2 linked regions of the Kineosporia sp. NBRC 101731 genome follow. The protein of the gene in region 1 interacts with the protein of each later gene in a pairwise test. Links are inferred from orthologs where the notes say so. Each region holds a gene or a part of one and is shown in the gene's direction. Other genes may lie near its edges.

Region 1 (8,477 bases):
GCCGGGACGGGCGGGCGGTGCCGGTGGTCTGCACGGTGGACGACCGCCGGCTGGACCCGGAGGCCTGGCGGGCAGTGACGGCGAACCTACCCCCGATGGCCGAGCCGGTGCACCTGCGCCTCGAACAGCTGCCGCAGACCGCCACCACCAAGATCAAGCGCCTGGAACTGGCGCGCAGCCTCGGCCAGGAGCACTCCTGATGCACGTCGTCGTGGTCGGCGGCGGCATCGGCGGGCTGGCCACGGCGATCGGCGTCGCCGCCCTCGGCCACCGGATCACCGTCCTGGAACGCAGCCCGGAGTTCAGCGAACTGGGCGCCGGGATCCAGATCGCGCCCAACGGTCTGCACGCCCTGGATCGTCTGGGGGTCGGCGACCTGGTGCGCCGGCGTGCGGTGCGGATCGAGGAACTGCGTTTCATGGACGGCCTGAGCGGAGCAGCCGTGGCCCGGATGCCCCTCACCGGGCAATACCAAGAACGTTTCGGGCAGCCCTATCTCGTGGTGCACCGCGGTGAGCTGCACACCGCCCTGCTGCAGCGCTGCCGGCAGAACCGGCTGATCACCCTGCGCGCGGGGTGCCCGGTCACCGGCTACCGGCACGAGCAGGACCGGCGGGCCCAGGTGCGGGTCCAGCTGGCCGACGGCGGTGACGTGGAGGGCGATGTGGTGATCGGCGCCGACGGCGTGCGCTCGACGGTACGCCGCCAGCTGCTCGACGACGGAGAGCCCTTGGTCTCGGGCATCACCGTGTACCGCTCGATCGTACCGCGCGACGAGGTCCCCGACCGGTTGTGGAACAGCGCCGTGACCTGGTGGGCCGGTCCCGGGCGGCATTTCGTTCACTACCCGATCGCCGGCGGCGACTACCTGAACCTGGCGCCCAGCCATCAAGACGGCGCCAGCACCGCCGTCTCCGGGGTCCCCGTGGAGGCTTCCCGAGTCACCTCGATCTTCGCGGAGTTCGCCCCGCAGGCCCGGGAACTGCTGGAACTGGGCCGGGACTGGCGCTCCTGGGTGCTGGTCGACCGGGACCCGCAGGCGACCTGGTGCGACGGCCAGGTGGCTTTGCTGGGTGATGCGGCCCATCCGATGCTGCACTACGCCGCCCAGGGCGCATGCCAGGCACTGGAGGACGTGGTGGTGCTCAGCGATCATCTGGCACGCCTGGGGCCAGACCCCGGCCCGGAACCCTTACGGACCGCGCTGCGACGGTATGCCGAGGGCAGAAAGCGCCGCACCGCAGCCATCACTCGGGCCGCCCGTCGCAGTACCGAGCTGTGGCATGCGGCCGGCGAGGCGGCCACGGCCCGCAACGACCTGCTGGCAAGGATGTCCGTACAGGAACTTCACGACGGTGTGGCCTGGATGCACGGAACCACCGAGTTCGACCAGGAGGTACCGGCTGTCCCGGAGTTCCTGGTCGGGACAGGCGCCTAATCGAACAAATCGCACTAATTGTTTCGAAAGGGTGGCGGAAGTGACAATTTTCGACCAGGCTGATGCCTGATCAATCGATGACTCCGGGGGGAAGTTCGATGAACGTCAGGCTTGCCGTGGTGGTTTACTCGGCGACCGGAAACACCCATCTGCTCGGGGCGGCCGCCGCCGAGGCCGGCCAGAAGGCCGGGGCCCAGGTGCGTCTGCGGGTGATCCCCGATCTGGTCGAGCATCCGCCGACCACCGACGAGGAGGCCTCGACGTCGCACCGCGAGCGCATCGCCCACGTGCCGCACGCCAGTGTGGACGATCTCGTCTGGGCCGACGCCATCATGGTCGGCACACCGGTGCGGTTCGGGCTGCCGGCAGCACCGGTGCTGCACTTCGTCGACACCACGGCCAAACCGTCCATCGCCGGGCAGCTCGACCGTAAGGTGGTCTCGGTGTTCACCTCGGGCTCGGCACCGCACGGTGGGCAGGTCAGCGCGATCCTGGCGCTGCACAACGCCTTCTGCCACTGGGGGGCGCTGATCGTCTCCAGCGGGTCGACCGAGCCGCTGCTGTTCCGCCCGGCCAACGGCAACCCGTACGGCGCGAGCAATGTCTCCCGCAACGAGCCGGGCAACGTCGATCCGGACAACCTGGGGGCCGCGGAGTTTCTGGCCCGCCGCACGGTGGGCATCGCGCGCGCCCTGGTGCAGGGCGATCGGCCCGCCCAGACCTGAGCGGTCGCACTCGCAGACCTGGTCCGAGAACACCGACACCACGCCTCCCGACGGCCCTTACGGCCGGGAGCGCGCCCTTCTGCCTGCCAGGAGTCATCTGTGTCCGACGTCAGCACCCTGAACCCGGCCGTGCCCGTGCACCGGGCCGGCCACCGCTCCAGAAACCCGCACCATCCCGATCCGCGCACCGACGGCCGATCCCGCCGCGGCGGGCAGTCCCCCTGGAACGGGACCACCGACCCGGCCACGTTCCGCCAGTTGATGGACGAGCTCGGCGCCCTGCCCACCCGGCAACAGCCGCTGTGGCCCGACCCGGACGTCCTGCACTCGGTGCACCGGGAACTGCTGGAGCGCGCCCCTCTGGTGCGCCCGGCCGAGGTGGACCTGCTCAGCTCGCACCTGAGCCGGGTGGCCGCCGGGCGGGTGCACGTACTGCAGGCCGGGGACTGTGCCGAAGATCCCGAGCAGTCCTCCCCCACCCACGTCATCCGCAAGGCAGGCCTGCTGGACACCCTGGCCGGGGCGCTGCGGATGAGCACCGGTAAGCCCGTGGTGCGGGTCGGGCGGATCGCCGGCCAGTATGTCAAACCCCGTTCCCAGACCAGCGAGAACGTCCAGGGCACAGAACTTCCGGTGTTCCGCGGGCACATGGTCAACTCCCCCCTGCCGGGCCTGCTGCACCGCCTGCCCGACCCCCGGCGGATACTGCTGTGCCACGACGCCGCGGCGGGGGTGATGCAGGCCCTGCGCTCACAGCTACCGCACGGCGCCGGGGTCGACTCCCCGGTGTGGACCAGCCATGAGGCCCTGCTGCTGGACTACGAGGTGCCCGCCCTGCGCCGGCTCGACGACGGCCGGCTGCTGCTGACCTCCACCCATTGGCCGTGGATCGGCGAGCGCACCCGGCACCCCGACGGGGCACACGTGGAATTGCTCTCCCGGGTGGCCAATCCCGTGGCCTGCAAGGTGGGCCCACAGATGTCGGCCGCCGAGCTACTGACCCTGTGCGAACGTCTGGACCCGAGGCGCCGTCCCGGCCGACTCACCCTGATCGCGCGGATCGGGGCCGACCTGGCCGGCAGCCGACTGCCCGACCTGGTGAAAGTGGTTCGGGAAGAGGGCTATCCGGTGATCTGGATGTGCGACCCGATGCACGGCAACACCATCTCCTCACCCCGCGGACGCAAGACGCGTCTGATTACGTCGCTGATCGAGGAGGTGCGCCAGTTCCGCCGCGCGGTGGAGGAGAACGGCGGCGCGGCGGGCGGGCTGCATCTGGAAGCCACTCCCGACGCCGTCACCGAATGCGTGGCCGACGCGGCACATCTGGCCGCGGTCGACGCGCCGGACGCCGCCTACCTGACCGCCTGCGACCCCCGACTGAGCATGTCCCAAGCGCTTTCCGTCATCTCGGCCTGGGAGAACTGATGACAACCATGACCGACAGCCCGTTCCGGGCCCGGTCCGCGTTCGTCACCGGGGCGGCCGGTGGCATCGGATCCGTGGTCGCGCAAACCCTGGCCGCCCTCGGCACCCGGGTGGCGGCGGTGGACCACGACGCCGATCGGCTCGAGGAATTCGTCGGCGGCCTGACCTCGCAAGGCTTGTGGGTGGAGGCCCTGCAGGCCGACCTGACCGACGCCAAGCAGGTCGAGCACGTGGTGTCAGAGGCCGAGCGTCGGCTGGGACCGACCGACTACCTGGTCAACGGGGCCGGGGTGCTGCACCTGGGGCAGGCCCACGGTCTGACCGACGATGAGTGGGCCCACACGTTCGACGTGAACGTCACCGGCACCTTCCACGTCTGCCGGGCGGTGGTGAACCGGATGCTCACCCGACGGCGCGGTGCCGTGGTCACCATCGCCTCCAATGCCGCGCAGACCCCGCGTACCGGCATGGCCGCCTACGCGGCCTCGAAGGCAGCGGCGGCCATGTACACCAAGTGCCTGGGGCTGGAGGTCGCCGGGCACGGGATCCGCTGCAACGTGGTTGCCCCGGGCTCCACCCACACCCCGATGCTGACCGGCATGTGGCACGACGAATCCGGTCGCCAGGAGACACTGGGCGGGCGGCTGGACACCTATCGACTCGGCATCCCGCTGGGGAAACTGGCTCTCCCGCAAGACATCGCGGAGGCCGTGGTCTTCCTGCTCTCCGACCGGGCCGGCCACATCACACTCCAGACCCTGACCGTCGACGGCGGCGCCACCCTGGGCGTCTGAACGTCCGGCCACGAGGAGAAAACTGTGCGAAGCATTGCCCCGATCCAGCCCTATCCCCTCCCCTCGGAGGGCGACCTTCCGACCAATGTGGCTACCTGGCAAGTCGATCCGGCGCGGGCGGTATTGCTGGTACACGACCTGCAGCACTTCTTCCTGCGGCCGTTCCCCAGGCCGCTGCGCGACCAGCTCCTGGCCCGGGCCGGTGAGCTGCTGGCCTGGGCGCGCGGTCACGGGGTGCAGGTGGCCTACAGCCTGCAGCCGGGCGCGATGACGCCGCAGCAACGCGGCCTGCTCGCCGACGTGTGGGGGCCGGGCATGAGCGCGCGGCCCGACGATCGGGGCGTGCCCGCTCCGATCGCACCACGCGAGGACGACTGGCAGCTCACGAAATGGCGCTACAGCGCGTTCGTCCGTTCCGGTCTGCGCGAGCAGATCCAGGCGTCCGGCCGCGACCAGCTGGTGGTGTGCGGGGTGTACGCCCACGTGGGGGTGCTGATGACGTTGGCCGATGCCTTCCAGCACGACGTGCAGACGTTCCTGGTCGCCGACGCCACCGGTGACTTCTCCCTCCGGGATCACCGTCTGGCCCTGGACTACGCGGCCAGTGCCTGTGCGGTAGTCACCACCACGAAACGGGTCGCGCCATGAGTGATCTTCTGGACACCGTGCTGGCGGACACCGGTTCACCCTTCGCCCTCTTGCACCGGCCTGGCGGGCATCCTGCGGGTGCCGGGGTGCTGGAGGTCCTGACCGGGTCCTTCAGCGGGCACGAACGGCTGGCCGAGGTGCCGCAGGCGCCGCGAGTGCTGGTCCTGGTGCCCTTCCGGCAGGTCACCGAGCGCGGGTTCACAGCGCTGGAGGACGACGCGCAGTTGCTGGCCATGCCGGTGCAGGGGTACGCCGAGGTGGATCTGGACATGGCTCTGCGCCGGCTGCCGGACCAGCCGGTCAAGCTGCGCCGGGCCGGTTTCGACACCGATGACGAAAGCTACCGGCATCTGGTGGCCTCGGTACTGAAGAACGAGATCGGCGCTGGTGAGGGCGCAAACTTCGTCATCAAGCGCTCCTTCGAGGCCGATCTGGAGGGGTACTCCCCCGCCCAGGCGCTGTCGTTCTTCCGGCGGCTGCTGGAGAACGAGAAGGGCTCCTACTGGACGTTTCTGGTGCACACCGGCGACCGGACCCTGGTGGGAGCCAGTCCCGAACAGCACGTGGCGCTGCGGCACGGCACGGTCTCGATGAACCCGATCAGCGGCACGTACCGCTATCCACGCAGCGGGCCCAGCCTGGAAGGGCTGCTGCATTTCCTCGGCGACCGCAAGGAGACCGAGGAGCTGTACATGGTGCTGGACGAGGAACTCAAGATGATGGCCCGCATCTGTCCGGGCGGCGGACGGGTGGCCGGGCCGTTCCTGCGCGAGATGGCGCAGCTGGCCCATACCGAGTACCTGATCCACGGGCACAGCAACGGCGATCCGCGCGACATCCTGCGCGAGACGCTACTGGCGCCCACCGTCACCGGCAGCCCGCTGCAGAACGCGTGCGAGGTGATCGCCCGTTACGAGACCCGCGGTCGCGGCTACTACAGCGGTGTGCTGGGCCTGATCGAGCGCGAGCCCGACGGCGCGGCGGCCCTGGACTCCACCATCCTGATCCGCACCAGCGACATCGACGCGTCCGGGCACCTACGCCTGGACGTGGGCGCCACGCTGGTGCGCCATTCCGACCCGGACGCCGAGGTGGCCGAGACGGTGGCCAAGGCGGCCGGGCCGCTGGCCGCCCTGGACGGGCGCCCGGCGCAGCGGTTCTCGGCCCATCCCAGCGTCACCAGCGCCTTGGCCGGACGCAACAGCGACATCGCGGCCTTCTGGCTGTCCGGGGCGGCGCCCGAGGAGCACATCGGCAGCCTGTCCGGGGCCCGAGTCCTGGTGATCGACGCGGAGGACACCTTCACCGCGATGCTGGCCCAGCAGTTGCGCTTCCTGGGTCTGGAGGTGGACCTGGTGCCGCATCACCGGGCCGCTCCGTTGGACGCGCATGACCTGGTCATTCTAGGGCCGGGGCCGGGCGACCCCCGCGATCGCACGGACGCCCGGATCGGGCGTCTGCACGAGGCAACCGAGCACCTCCTGACCGCGCGGCGACCGTTCCTGGCCGTCTGCCTGAGCCATCAGGTACTCGGGCTCGGCCTGGGCCTGCCGGTGCGTCGGCGGGACACACCCAGCCAGGGACTCCAGCGCCACGTCGAGGTGTTCGGCCGGGCCGAGAAGGTGGGTTTCTACAACGCGTTCGCGGTCTTCTCCGATCACGCGGCCTTCACCCACCGGCAGGCCGGGCCGGTGCGCGTGGACCGCGACACGGTGACCGGGGAGGTCCACGCGATGCAGGGCGAGTTGTTCGCGTCCATGCAGTTCCACCCCGAATCGGTACTCACCCGGGACGGGGTACGCATCCTGGGCAGCGTGGTGGGACGCCTGCTGGACCGGATGCCCAGCCAGGGGGGTGTGCGGTGATCACCACCCACCTGGAGTCGGGCGTCGCTCTTTCCCTGGGGATCCTGGGAACCGGCAGTCACCTGCCCGCGCGGGTGGTCAAGAATGACGAGATCGCCCCCGCGGCGGGGGTGGACGACGCCTGGATCACCCTCAAGACAGGGATTCAGTCCCGGCACTGGGTGGATCCGCACGAGGCCACCTCCGACCTTGCGGTGGCGGCCGCCCGGGCCGCCCTGGAGGACGCCGGGCTCGAGGCGCCCGACGTTTCCCTGGTCGTGGTGGCCACCTCCACACCGGACGTGCCGCAGCCGGCCACGGCCGCGCTGGTCGCCAACGCCCTGGGGACCCGGCCGGGCACGGCCGCGTTCGACCTGAACGCGGTGTGCAGCAGTTGGGTGCTGGCCCTGTCGGCGGCCCAGGGCCTGCTGGCCGGGGCCCGGCGGCCGGGGCCGGCCCTGGTCATCGGGGCTGACGTCTACTCCCGCATCCTCGATCCCACCGACCGGCGCACCGTGGCGCTGTTCGGAGACGGCGCCGGGGCGGTGGTGCTGGGTGCCTCCCGGCACCGCCGTCAGGTGGCCAGCCGGCTGGCCGGTTTCAGCTCCGCGCACGACCTGATCACCGTGCCGGCCGGAGGTAGCCGGCGACCGGCCTCGGTGCAGACCCTGGAACGTGGGGAGCACTACTTCACCATGCGCGGGCGGGATGTGCGCACGTTCGTCGAGGAATCGGTGGCCCCTGCGATCACCGCGTTCCTCGGGGAACTGGGCCTGAAGGCCGCTGCGGTGGCCCACTTCGTGCCGCACCAGGCCAATGGCCCGATGATCGAGAAATTGGGCGGCCTGGCGGGTTTCCGACCCGACCAGATCCGTTCGTACCTGGCCGACACCGGTAACACCGGCGCCGCGTCCCTGCCTGTCGCCCTGGACCGGCTGGCCCGGTCCGGGCGCCCGGCCCCCGGCGACCTGGTGCTGCTGGCCGGGTTCGGCGGCGGGATGAGCCTCGGCCTGACCCTGCTGCGCTGGTGAGGACCGGCAGCCCCTGCGACGGAGGAGAACCGTGGACCAGAGAACGATCGACGCCTACCTGGCCCGCATCGGCGCCCGGCGACCGGCCCGGCCCGATCTGGAGAGCCTGCGCCACCTTCAGGAACGGCACGTGCTGTCGGTGCCGTTCGAGAACCTGGGGTACCACCTGGACGAGCCCATCCACCTGGACGAGAAGGTGCTCACCAAGATCGTCACAGAGCATCGCGGCGGTGGCTGCTACGAGGTCAACCCCGCGCTCGGGTTGTTGCTGCAGGCCCTGGGCTACCAGGTCGATCTGCTGCCCGGGCGGGTCTACCGCGGAGGCGCGCTCGGCCCACCGTTCTGCCACCTGGCCCTGCGGGTGCACTTGGAGGACGAGGACTGGCTGGTGGACGCCGGTTTCGGCCGCAACAGCCGCCGGCCGCTGCGCATCGTCGAACCGGCCCCGCAGTCGGACCCGCACGGGGAGTACCTGCTCAGCCCCACCCAGGACGGCGGCGGCCTGGAGGTGCGGCGAAACGGCGAGCCGCTGTACCAGCTCGATTTGCACCCGGCCCGGCCCGCGGACT
Region 2 (8,492 bases), on another replicon or contig:
CGAGCCCGGCCTCACCGTGAGCCGCTCCTATTTCAACCGCACGCCCTATGTGGAGACCGACGACTCCGGCGCCGTCAGCTACTCCGAGCACCACCGCACGATCGGCGACCGGGTGCGTGAACTGGCCGCCGCCGGCTTCCGGCTGGTCGATCTGGTCGAACCGGAATGGCCGGACGATGTGCAGCGCGTGTGGGGCGGGTGGAGTCCTCTGCGGGGCTGGCTGATCCCGGGCACGGCCATCTTCGTCAGCGAGCTGCAGAACTGAGTCAGCGTGTGCATTCCTTGCCCTGATGACGCAAGGAATGCACACGCTGAGCCGAATCCCGGGGAACACCTGGCGCCCTAGCCTGCTATCTCCGCGTGGGTGGTGCGGCTGTCGCCGGGGCGTGGCTGGTCAGTGAGCCGCCTCGTGCCAGGACCGGCCGACGCCGACCGAGACGTCGAGGGGCACGTTCAGCTCCGCAGCGCCGGCCATGGCCTCGCGCACCAGGGCCTCGACCTGCTCCCGCTCCCCCGCCGACACCTCCAGCACCAATTCGTCGTGCACCTGGAGCAGCATGCGCGACCGCAGGCCCTCCTCACGGAGCTTGCGGTCGACCTCGAGCATGGCGACCTTGACGATGTCGGCGGCCGAGCCCTGGATCGGCGCGTTGAGAGCCATCCGCTCGGCCATCTCCCGACGCTGCCGGTTGTCGCTGACCAGGTCGGGCAGGTAGCGGCGGCGGCCCAGGATGGTCTCGGTGTAGCCGGTGCGGCGGGCCTCGTCGACGACCCCGCGCAGATAGTCGCGCACCCCGCCGAAACGGTCGAAGTAGTCTTCCATCAGCGTCTTCGCCTCGTCCACCGGGATGTTCAGCTGCCGGGACAGGCCGAACGCCGAAAGACCGTAGGCCAGGCCGTAGCTCATGGCCTTGATCTTGGATCGCATCTCGGCGGTGACGTCGGCCGGCTCGACCGAGAAGACCCGGCTGCCGACGAAGCGGTGCAGGTCTTCACCGCTGCGGAACGCCTCGATCAGGCCCTCGTCGTTCGAGAGGTGGGCCATGATGCGCATCTCGATCTGCGAGTAGTCGGCGGTCAGCAGGCACTCGAAGTCCGGCCCCACGACGAAGGTCTCGCGGATACGGCGGCCCTCTTCGGTGCGGACCGGGATGTTCTGCAGGTTCGGGTCGGTACTCGACAGGCGCCCGGTGGCCGCGATGGTCTGCAGATAGGTGGTGTGCACCCGGCCGTCGTCACCGACCGCCTTGAGCAGGCCCTCGACGGTCTGGCGCAGCTTCGTGGCGTCGCGGTGGCGCAGCAGGTGGGCCAGGAACGGGTGCTCGGTCTTGGCGAAGAGGTCGGCCAGCGCCTCGGCGTCGGTGGTGTAACCGGTCTTGGTGCGCTTGGTCTTCGGCATGTCGAGCTCGTCGAACAGCACCACCTGGAGCTGCTTGGGCGAGCCGAGATTGATCTCCTTGCCGATCGCCGCGAAGGCCTGCTGGCCGGCGTCGGCCACCGCCGCGGCGAAGTAGCTGTCGAGGGTGCCCAGGGCGTCCTGGTCGATGGCGATGCCGTGGTGCTCCATCACGCGCAGCACCCCGAGCAGCGGCAGCTCGACGTCGGTGAGCAGGCCGGAGGCGTTGCGCGCGGCCAGATCGGACTGCAGCGCGCCCCACAGGTCGATGACCGCACGGGCCCGCACCATGGCCAGATCGCCCTCGTCGGGGCCGGCCGTCTCGTCCATGTCGAGCGTGAGCTGCTCGTTGACCGGCGCCTCCTCGGCCTTCAGCGCTCGGCCCAGGTGCCGCACCGTGAGGTCGGCCAGGTCGTAGCTGCGCTGATCGGGCAGGCACAGGTAGGCGGCGAGCGCGGTGTCGCCGATGATGCCCTCGACGACCAGGCCGCGGTCGGACAGCGCGGTGAGCGGGCCCTTGGCGTCGTGCAGCACCTTGGGCCGGGAGGCGTCGGCGAGCCAGGTGGTGATGGCGGCGAGCGCTTCCGGATCGGCCTCGACCAGGTTCACGAACGCGGCCGGGCCGGGCTTGCCGGGCGAGGGCTCGGGAGCCGCGACGGCCAGGCCGGTGGCGTCGCCGTGGCCCGCCTTCCACGTACCGAGCACCGTGATGCCTACCGGCACGGCGGTGTTCGCCTGCAGCCAGGCTCCGACGGCCTCACCGGTGAGCTTCTCGCCGACCAGGTCGAAGCCCTCTTCGGCCTCGGGCTCAGGCGTGGCCAGGGTGGCGAACAGGCGCTCGCGCAGCACCCGGAACTCCAGGCCGTCGAACACCTGGTGCACCTCTTCGCGGTCCCAGCCGGGCAGCCGTAGGTCGGCCGGGCCCAGCGGCAGGTCGAGGTCGCGGACCAAGCCGTTGACCTGGCGGTTGATCAGCACCTGGGGCAGGTGGTCGCGCAGGCTCTGCCCGGCCTTGCCCTTGATCTGGTCTGCGCTGGCGACGATGCCGTCCAGGTCGCCGTACAGGCCGACCCATTTGGCGGCCGTCTTCGGCCCCACCCCGGGGATGCCGGGCAGGTTGTCGCTGGTCTCACCGACGAGCGCGGCCAGGTCGGGGTAGCGCTCGGGCAGCAGGCCGTATTTCGCCTCGACCGCGGCGGGCGTCATGCGGGAGAGCTCGGAGACGCCTCGGGTGGGGTACAGCACCGTGACGTTGTCGCGGACCAGCTGGAAGGTGTCGCGGTCGCCGGAGCAGATCAGCACCTCGTACCCGGCGTCGGACGCCTGGGTGGAGAGGGTGGCCAGGATGTCGTCGGCCTCGTAGCCGGGTTTCTCCAGCATCGGCACGCGCAGAGCGGCCAAGACCTCTTTGATCAGCGAGACCTGCGGCCCGAACTCTTCCGGCGACTTGGACCGATTGCCCTTGTACTCGGCGTAGGTCTCGGTGCGGAAGGTCTGCCGGGAGACGTCGAAGGCCACGGCGACGTGATCGGGCGCCTCGTCGCGCAGCACGTTGATCAGCATCGAGGTGAAGCCGTAGACAGCGTTGGTCACCTGGCCGGTGGCCGTGGAGAAGTTCTCCACGGGCAGCGCGTAGAACGCGCGGTAGGCCAGGGAATGACCGTCGATCAGCAGAAGCCGTGGGCGGGTGGCAGATGCCCCCGGGGTCGTTGTCTCGCTCACGTCTGACACCCTATGGCCCATGTCCGACAGTCTTGGTGTCCCGACGGCAGGCGACGCCGCTGCCCTGGACTTCTCCTCCGCCCTGACCGACAAGATGGGCATCGTGATCACGCAGATCAGTGCTGAGCGCACGGTCGCCACGATGCCGGTCGAGGGCAACACCCAGCCGTTCGGCCTGCTGCACGGCGGCGCGTCCGCGGTTCTCGCCGAGACCGTCGGGTCGATCGCCGCCAACATGCATGCGAGCACCATGGGCATGATGGCCGTGGGTCTGGAGATCAGCGCGACGCACCACCGCGGTCTGCGCTCCGGCACCGTCACCGGTACCGCGCAGGCCGTGCACCGCGGCCGCAGCACCGCGACCTACGAGATCGAGATTCTCGACGAGAGCGGCAAGCGGGTCTGCACCTCGCGGCTCACCTGCATGTTCCTGCCGGACCCGACCAAGAGCTGAAATTGCGGACGAAGTAAGCCCTTCCGGCCCCACCTCACCTTCCCGCCCACCCGGGTGGGCGGGCCCGCGGGCGACCTGCGCGCCCGGGCCTCCCCCGCGTCCCCTTGCTTCGTGCCGGACGACCAGGTGACCCGAGAGCCCCAGGTCTCCCGCGCGTCCCCTGTTCAGGCCGTGACCGGTGCCTCGTCGACCGGACCGCCCACAGGTCCCTGCCGACGGGCCCGGGCGCGCAGTGAGCGTCGCCGGGCCAGCAGGTTCTCCAGGGCCCCCCGCTGGGCGTCGGCGCCGGCCAGACGACGGCGCAGGGCCGTCGGAGTGGAGGCGCGGCGCAGCAGGACCGGCGCGAAACCGAGGCGGGCGAAGTACCGGTGCGTCTCCTTGGCCCAGGGCGGCACCCCGGCCACGACCTGTTCGACCCCCAGCCGCTCGGCGTGCCCGGCGACCTGGGCCAGCATCGCCCGAGCCACCCCGTGCCGCCGGTCGGCCTGCGCCACGTAGAACTCGTCGATGGACAGCGCGGTCGAGCCGGTGAGCACGTTGAGCGTGGTCTCACGCATCACCAGGAACCCCACGGCCCGCTCCCCCGAGCGCGCCACGAGCACCTCCAGCGCACCGCTACCGATCGCCTCGACCAGTCGCTCCGCGGCCTGGCCGGCCTGGCCGGACGGGCCGGCGTGCGGCGCCCGGACCGTGCGCGGGCCCTCCGCCGCGGAGGCCTCCCAGAGGGCGAGGATCTCGCCGACGTCGTCCACCGACGCCCGTCTGATCTCGACCGCCCGCCGGATCTCGACCGGTTCTCGGGACACCTTGGCCTCCTGGCCACCCGACCGGGAATCGTGCCCCGGTCTCCACGACGCCATCACACCCGGCGCCGGGTCGCGGCATCACCACGACCGAGCCACATCATGGCGAACTGCGGCGAATCAGGCGGATCGAATCGAGAAAATCTCAGCCCGCGAGATCGCCGCCACTCATCCATGCCAGTGAATTCCGCCTGGCCCGATGTTTTCTTCGACGCCTGTCGGATAAATTCATCGTGGGTCGGGAAAACGGCCCGGGAATGCCGTGAGGCCGGGTCCCGATCGGGGCCCGGCCTCACGTGTTCTGCTCTGCCCGTTCGTCAGGAAATAACCTCAGCCACCGAGGTAGGCCTTGACGATGCTGTCGTCCTTCAGCAGTTCCCGGGCAATGCCCTCCTGCTTCAGGTGACCCGATTCCAGCACGTACGCGTAATCCCCGATCCGCAGGGCGGCGAGCGCGTTCTGCTCCACCACGAGAACCGTGGTGCCCTGGTCACGGATGGTGCGGATGGTGTCGAAGATCAGGTCGACCAGAACCGGCGCCAGACCCATCGAGGGCTCATCGAGCAGCAGCAGTTTCGGGCTGCCCATCAGGGCCCGACCGACGGCGAGCATCTGCTGCTCACCACCGGACATCGTGCCGGCCTTCTGGTGGATGCGTTCCTTCAGGCGCGGGAAAAGGTCGAGCACCCGCTCCTTGTCGGCCTCGATGCCCGCCTTGTCGTTGCGCAGGAAGGCACCGAGCTCGAGGTTCTCCTCGACGCTCATCTTGGGGAAGATGCGCCGGCCCTCGGGGCTCTGGCAGATGCCGTGCCCGACGACCTTGTGCCCGGGGATACCCACGAGCGACTTGCCGTCGAAGACGACGGTGCCGGTACGCGGGCGCAGCAGACCCGAGATGGTGCGCAGCGTGGTGGACTTGCCCGCGCCGTTCGATCCGATCAGCGTGACGATCTCGCCCGGCTTGACCGAGAGCGAGACACCCTTCACCGCGGCGATGTTGCCGTAGTAGACGTGCAGATCGGTGACGGTGAGGAGGTCCTCGCCGGCCTTGCGGACTCCGGGCTGTGCCGGGGCCGCATCCGTGGGGGTGCTCACAGGTCGCCTCCGTATCCCTCTTCGGTACCGGTCTTGCCCAGGTACGCCTCGATGACCCGCGGGTCGGACTGGATCTCGGCGGGCAGACCCTCGGCGATCTTGGCGCCCTGGTCGAGCACCGTGACGCGCTCGCTGACCTTCATCACGACGCTCATGTCGTGCTCGATCAACAGGATCGAGACGTCGCGGTCGTTGCGCAGCTTGCGGATGAACTCGACGAACTGAGCCGACTCCTGCGGGTTCATGCCGGCCGTGGGCTCGTCGAGCAGCAGCACCTTGGGCCGCAGGGCCAGTGCCCGGGCCACCTCCAGACGACGCTGGTCACCGTAGGAGAGGTTGCGGGCGTAGTCGTCGGCGGTCTTGCCGATGCCCATGTAGTCGAGGAGCTCGCGGGCGAACTCGCGGGCCTCCTTCTCCTCCCGGCGCTGGCGCGGGGTGCGCAGCACCGTGCCGAAGATGCCCGACTTCAGGTGGCTGTGCATCGCCACCATCACGTTCTCCTCGGCCGTCATCAGGTTGAACAGCCGGATGTTCTGGAACGTGCGGGCCAGGCCCTGGGAGGCGATCTTGTGAACCGGCAGACCGGTCACGGTCTTGCCGTCCAGCGTGACGTTGCCCGTGGTCGGCCGGTACAGGCCGGTGAGCACGTTGAAGAACGTCGTCTTGCCGGCGCCGTTGGGGCCGATCAGGCTGACGACCGACTTCTCGGGCACGGTGAACGAGACGTCGTTGACGGCCGTCAGGCCACCGAACTGCACGGTGATGTGGTCGGCCTGCAGGGCAGGCGTGGCCTCCGCCACCGGGGTGGTCGGCTCGGACGCGGTGGTGGTCATTTCTTCGTTCCCTCCGCCGCGGTGTCCTCGGCTGTGCCTTCCATCTCGGCGCCCAGCGACTCGATCTCGCCGCGTTCGGGCTCCTGCAGCACCTGCTTGGTGCGGGTCTCGGGGATGAGACCCTCTCGCCGGAACAGCATGAACAGCACCAGCACCGCACCGAAGATCAGGAAGTTGTGCGACGCGAAGTTCACGTTCGAGCCGGTGGCGTCGTTCCAGACGTTGCCCAGCTGGGCCAGGCCGGTGGAGTTGATCCAGGCCAGCACCAGGGCGCCGACCGTGACACCCCAGACGTTGCCCATACCGCCGAGCACCACCATGGCGAGCAGCGTGATGGAGACCGAGAAGTTGAACCGGTCAGCCAGCACACCACCCACGTGCGTGGCATAGCAGACGCCACCGATACCGCCGAAGGCCGCGCCGACCGCGTAGGCGGACAGCTTGATCCGCATCAGCGGCACGCCCATCATGCTGGCGGCCAGCTCGTCCTCTCGGATGGCCAGCCAGGCCCGGCCGAGCCGGCCCTCACGGATGCGCAGCGAGACGAACATGGCCAGCGCCAGCAGCAGCGCGAACACGATGAACTTGAACGTCAGGTCGAACGTGCCGATGGTCGCGGGCACACCCGGGATCAGCTGGAACGGGCCGGTCGGGATCTGGTCGATACCGGTGATGCCCTTGGTGCCGTTCGTGATGTTCCACTTGCCGTCCGGGCCCACACGCTCACCGTTACGGAAGACCTCCGGCAGGATCTCGCCGAAGCCCAGGGTGACCAGCGCCAGGTAGTCGCTCTTCAGCCGCAGGGTCGGGGCCCCGATGATCACGCCGGCCAGGGCGCAGACCAGCGCCGCGATGATCAGCACCAGCCAGAAGTTGATGTGGATACCGCGATCCTGGCCGGGCAGCGGATGCCCGAAGATGTTGATGCTCAGGTCGGCCCAGGCCGGTGTGACCTGGTTGGCGAACGGTGCCATCAGCCAGCCGGCGACGTAGCCGCCGATGCCCCAGAAGGCCACGTAACCCAGGTCGAGCAGGCCGGAGTAGCCGACCACGATGTTCAGGCCGAGCGCGAAGATCGCCCAGATGACCGCCTCGTTGACGGCCGTCATCGGGAGCCAGTTGTTGTAGCCGGTGCGGAACTCGCCGTTGGCGTCCGGCAGGATCCACTGGTTGAACGAGAAGACGACGATCGCGAGGATCAGGAAGCCGAGCGGCCAGCCGAAACGGGACGCGAACGAGGTCTTGGGAGCGGGGGGTTTCACCACCGGCGGGGCGGCGGGAGTTGTGGTCGACATCGGCTACACCTTCTCGGTCGTCGGCGAGCCCAGGATGCCCTCGGGCTTGAACACCATCAGCAGGATCAGGACGGTGAACACGACGGTCATCGACCACTGCTGGCCGAGGAGCATGCCGTCGTTCAGGCTGGACAGGATGCCGAGCAGGAAGCCACCGAGCACCGCGCCCTGAAGGTTGCCGATGCCGCCGAGAACCGCTGCGGTGAAGGCAATCAGACCGAGCCGGAAGCCCAGGTTGTAGTTGCTCGTACCGACGGACTGCAGGTACAGCAGACCGGCGGCGCCGGCCAGACCGCCACCGAGCGCGAAGACGAAGGTGATCGTGCGGTCGACGTCGATACCCATCAGGCGGGCGGCGTCCTGGTCCTGGGCCACGGCGCGCATCGCCTTGCCCGCGCGGGTGCGCTGGACGATGTAGACCATCAGGAGGAGGAGCGGGATGGTGATGGCGATGACCGTCACGGTCGTGTAGGGCACCCGGACGTCACCGATGTTGAAACCGTCGTCACCGAACATCGTGGACCACTGCTTGGGCGCCGAACCGGTCATGAACTGACGCTGGCCGAACCACTGGTACATGAAGCTCAGGCCGACCGCGGTGATGAGGGGCGCCAGCTTGGGGGCCCGGCGCAACCGGCGGTAAGCCACCCGTTCTGCGGCCACGTTCACCAGGGCTGCCGCGGCCATCGAGATCAGCAGGGCCAGCGCCACCGCACCGACGGCGCCGAAGCCGAACGAGTCGACGTTGAACACGCTGACGCAGACAATGCCGGACAGCACCGTGGCCAGCATGAACAGGTCACCGTGGGAGAAGTTGATCAGCTCGATGATGCCGTAGACCATCGTGTAGCCGAGGGCGATCAGCGCGTACAGCGCGCCGTTGCCGGCTCCGGC

What was found.
Region 2: the proteins of QSK05_RS27930 (region 1) and QSK05_RS19780 interact in binary tests that used the Escherichia coli proteins (3 or more experiments, as listed by UniProt). The link is inferred for Kineosporia sp. NBRC 101731 from one-to-one orthologs.

What each region holds. Positions count from the first base shown.
Region 1 is NZ_BSTC01000012.1:179,553-188,029, forward strand. What follows is about bases 3,238-6,221. They hold QSK05_RS27930 (isochorismatase family protein), read left to right. Parts: upstream 3,238-4,409; coding sequence 4,410-5,033; downstream 5,034-6,221. Other genes in these bases: QSK05_RS27920 (3-deoxy-7-phosphoheptulonate synthase), read left to right, coding at 3,238-3,591; QSK05_RS27925 (2,3-dihydro-2,3-dihydroxybenzoate dehydrogenase), read left to right, coding at 3,591-4,385; QSK05_RS27935 (anthranilate synthase family protein), read left to right, coding at 5,030-6,221. In the rest of the region: QSK05_RS27905 (class I adenylate-forming enzyme family protein), read left to right, coding at 1-200; QSK05_RS27910 (FAD-dependent monooxygenase), read left to right, coding at 197-1,438; QSK05_RS27915 (flavodoxin family protein), read left to right, coding at 1,537-2,163; more of QSK05_RS27920, read left to right, coding at 2,263-3,237; more of QSK05_RS27935, read left to right, coding at 6,222-6,898; QSK05_RS27940 (3-oxoacyl-ACP synthase III family protein), read left to right, coding at 6,895-7,908; QSK05_RS27945 (arylamine N-acetyltransferase family protein), read left to right, coding at 7,940-8,477. UniProt on the Escherichia coli protein: Involved in the biosynthesis of the siderophore enterobactin (enterochelin), which is a macrocyclic trimeric lactone of N-(2,3-dihydroxybenzoyl)-serine.
Region 2 is NZ_BSTC01000006.1:417,370-425,861, reverse strand. What follows is about bases 1,856-4,854. They hold QSK05_RS19780 (hotdog fold thioesterase), read left to right. Parts: upstream 1,856-3,137; coding sequence 3,138-3,572; downstream 3,573-4,854. Other genes in these bases: QSK05_RS19770 (ABC transporter ATP-binding protein), read right to left, coding at 4,706-4,854; QSK05_RS19775 (GNAT family N-acetyltransferase), read right to left, coding at 3,737-4,378; polA (DNA polymerase I), read right to left, coding at 1,856-3,139. In the rest of the region: QSK05_RS19790 (class I SAM-dependent methyltransferase), read left to right, coding at 1-265; more of polA, read right to left, coding at 395-1,855; more of QSK05_RS19770, read right to left, coding at 4,855-5,392; QSK05_RS19765 (ABC transporter ATP-binding protein), read right to left, coding at 5,467-6,303; QSK05_RS19760 (branched-chain amino acid ABC transporter permease), read right to left, coding at 6,300-7,598; QSK05_RS19755 (branched-chain amino acid ABC transporter permease), read right to left, coding at 7,602-8,492. UniProt on the Escherichia coli protein: Required for optimal enterobactin synthesis. Acts as a proofreading enzyme that prevents EntB misacylation by hydrolyzing the thioester bound existing between EntB and wrongly charged molecules.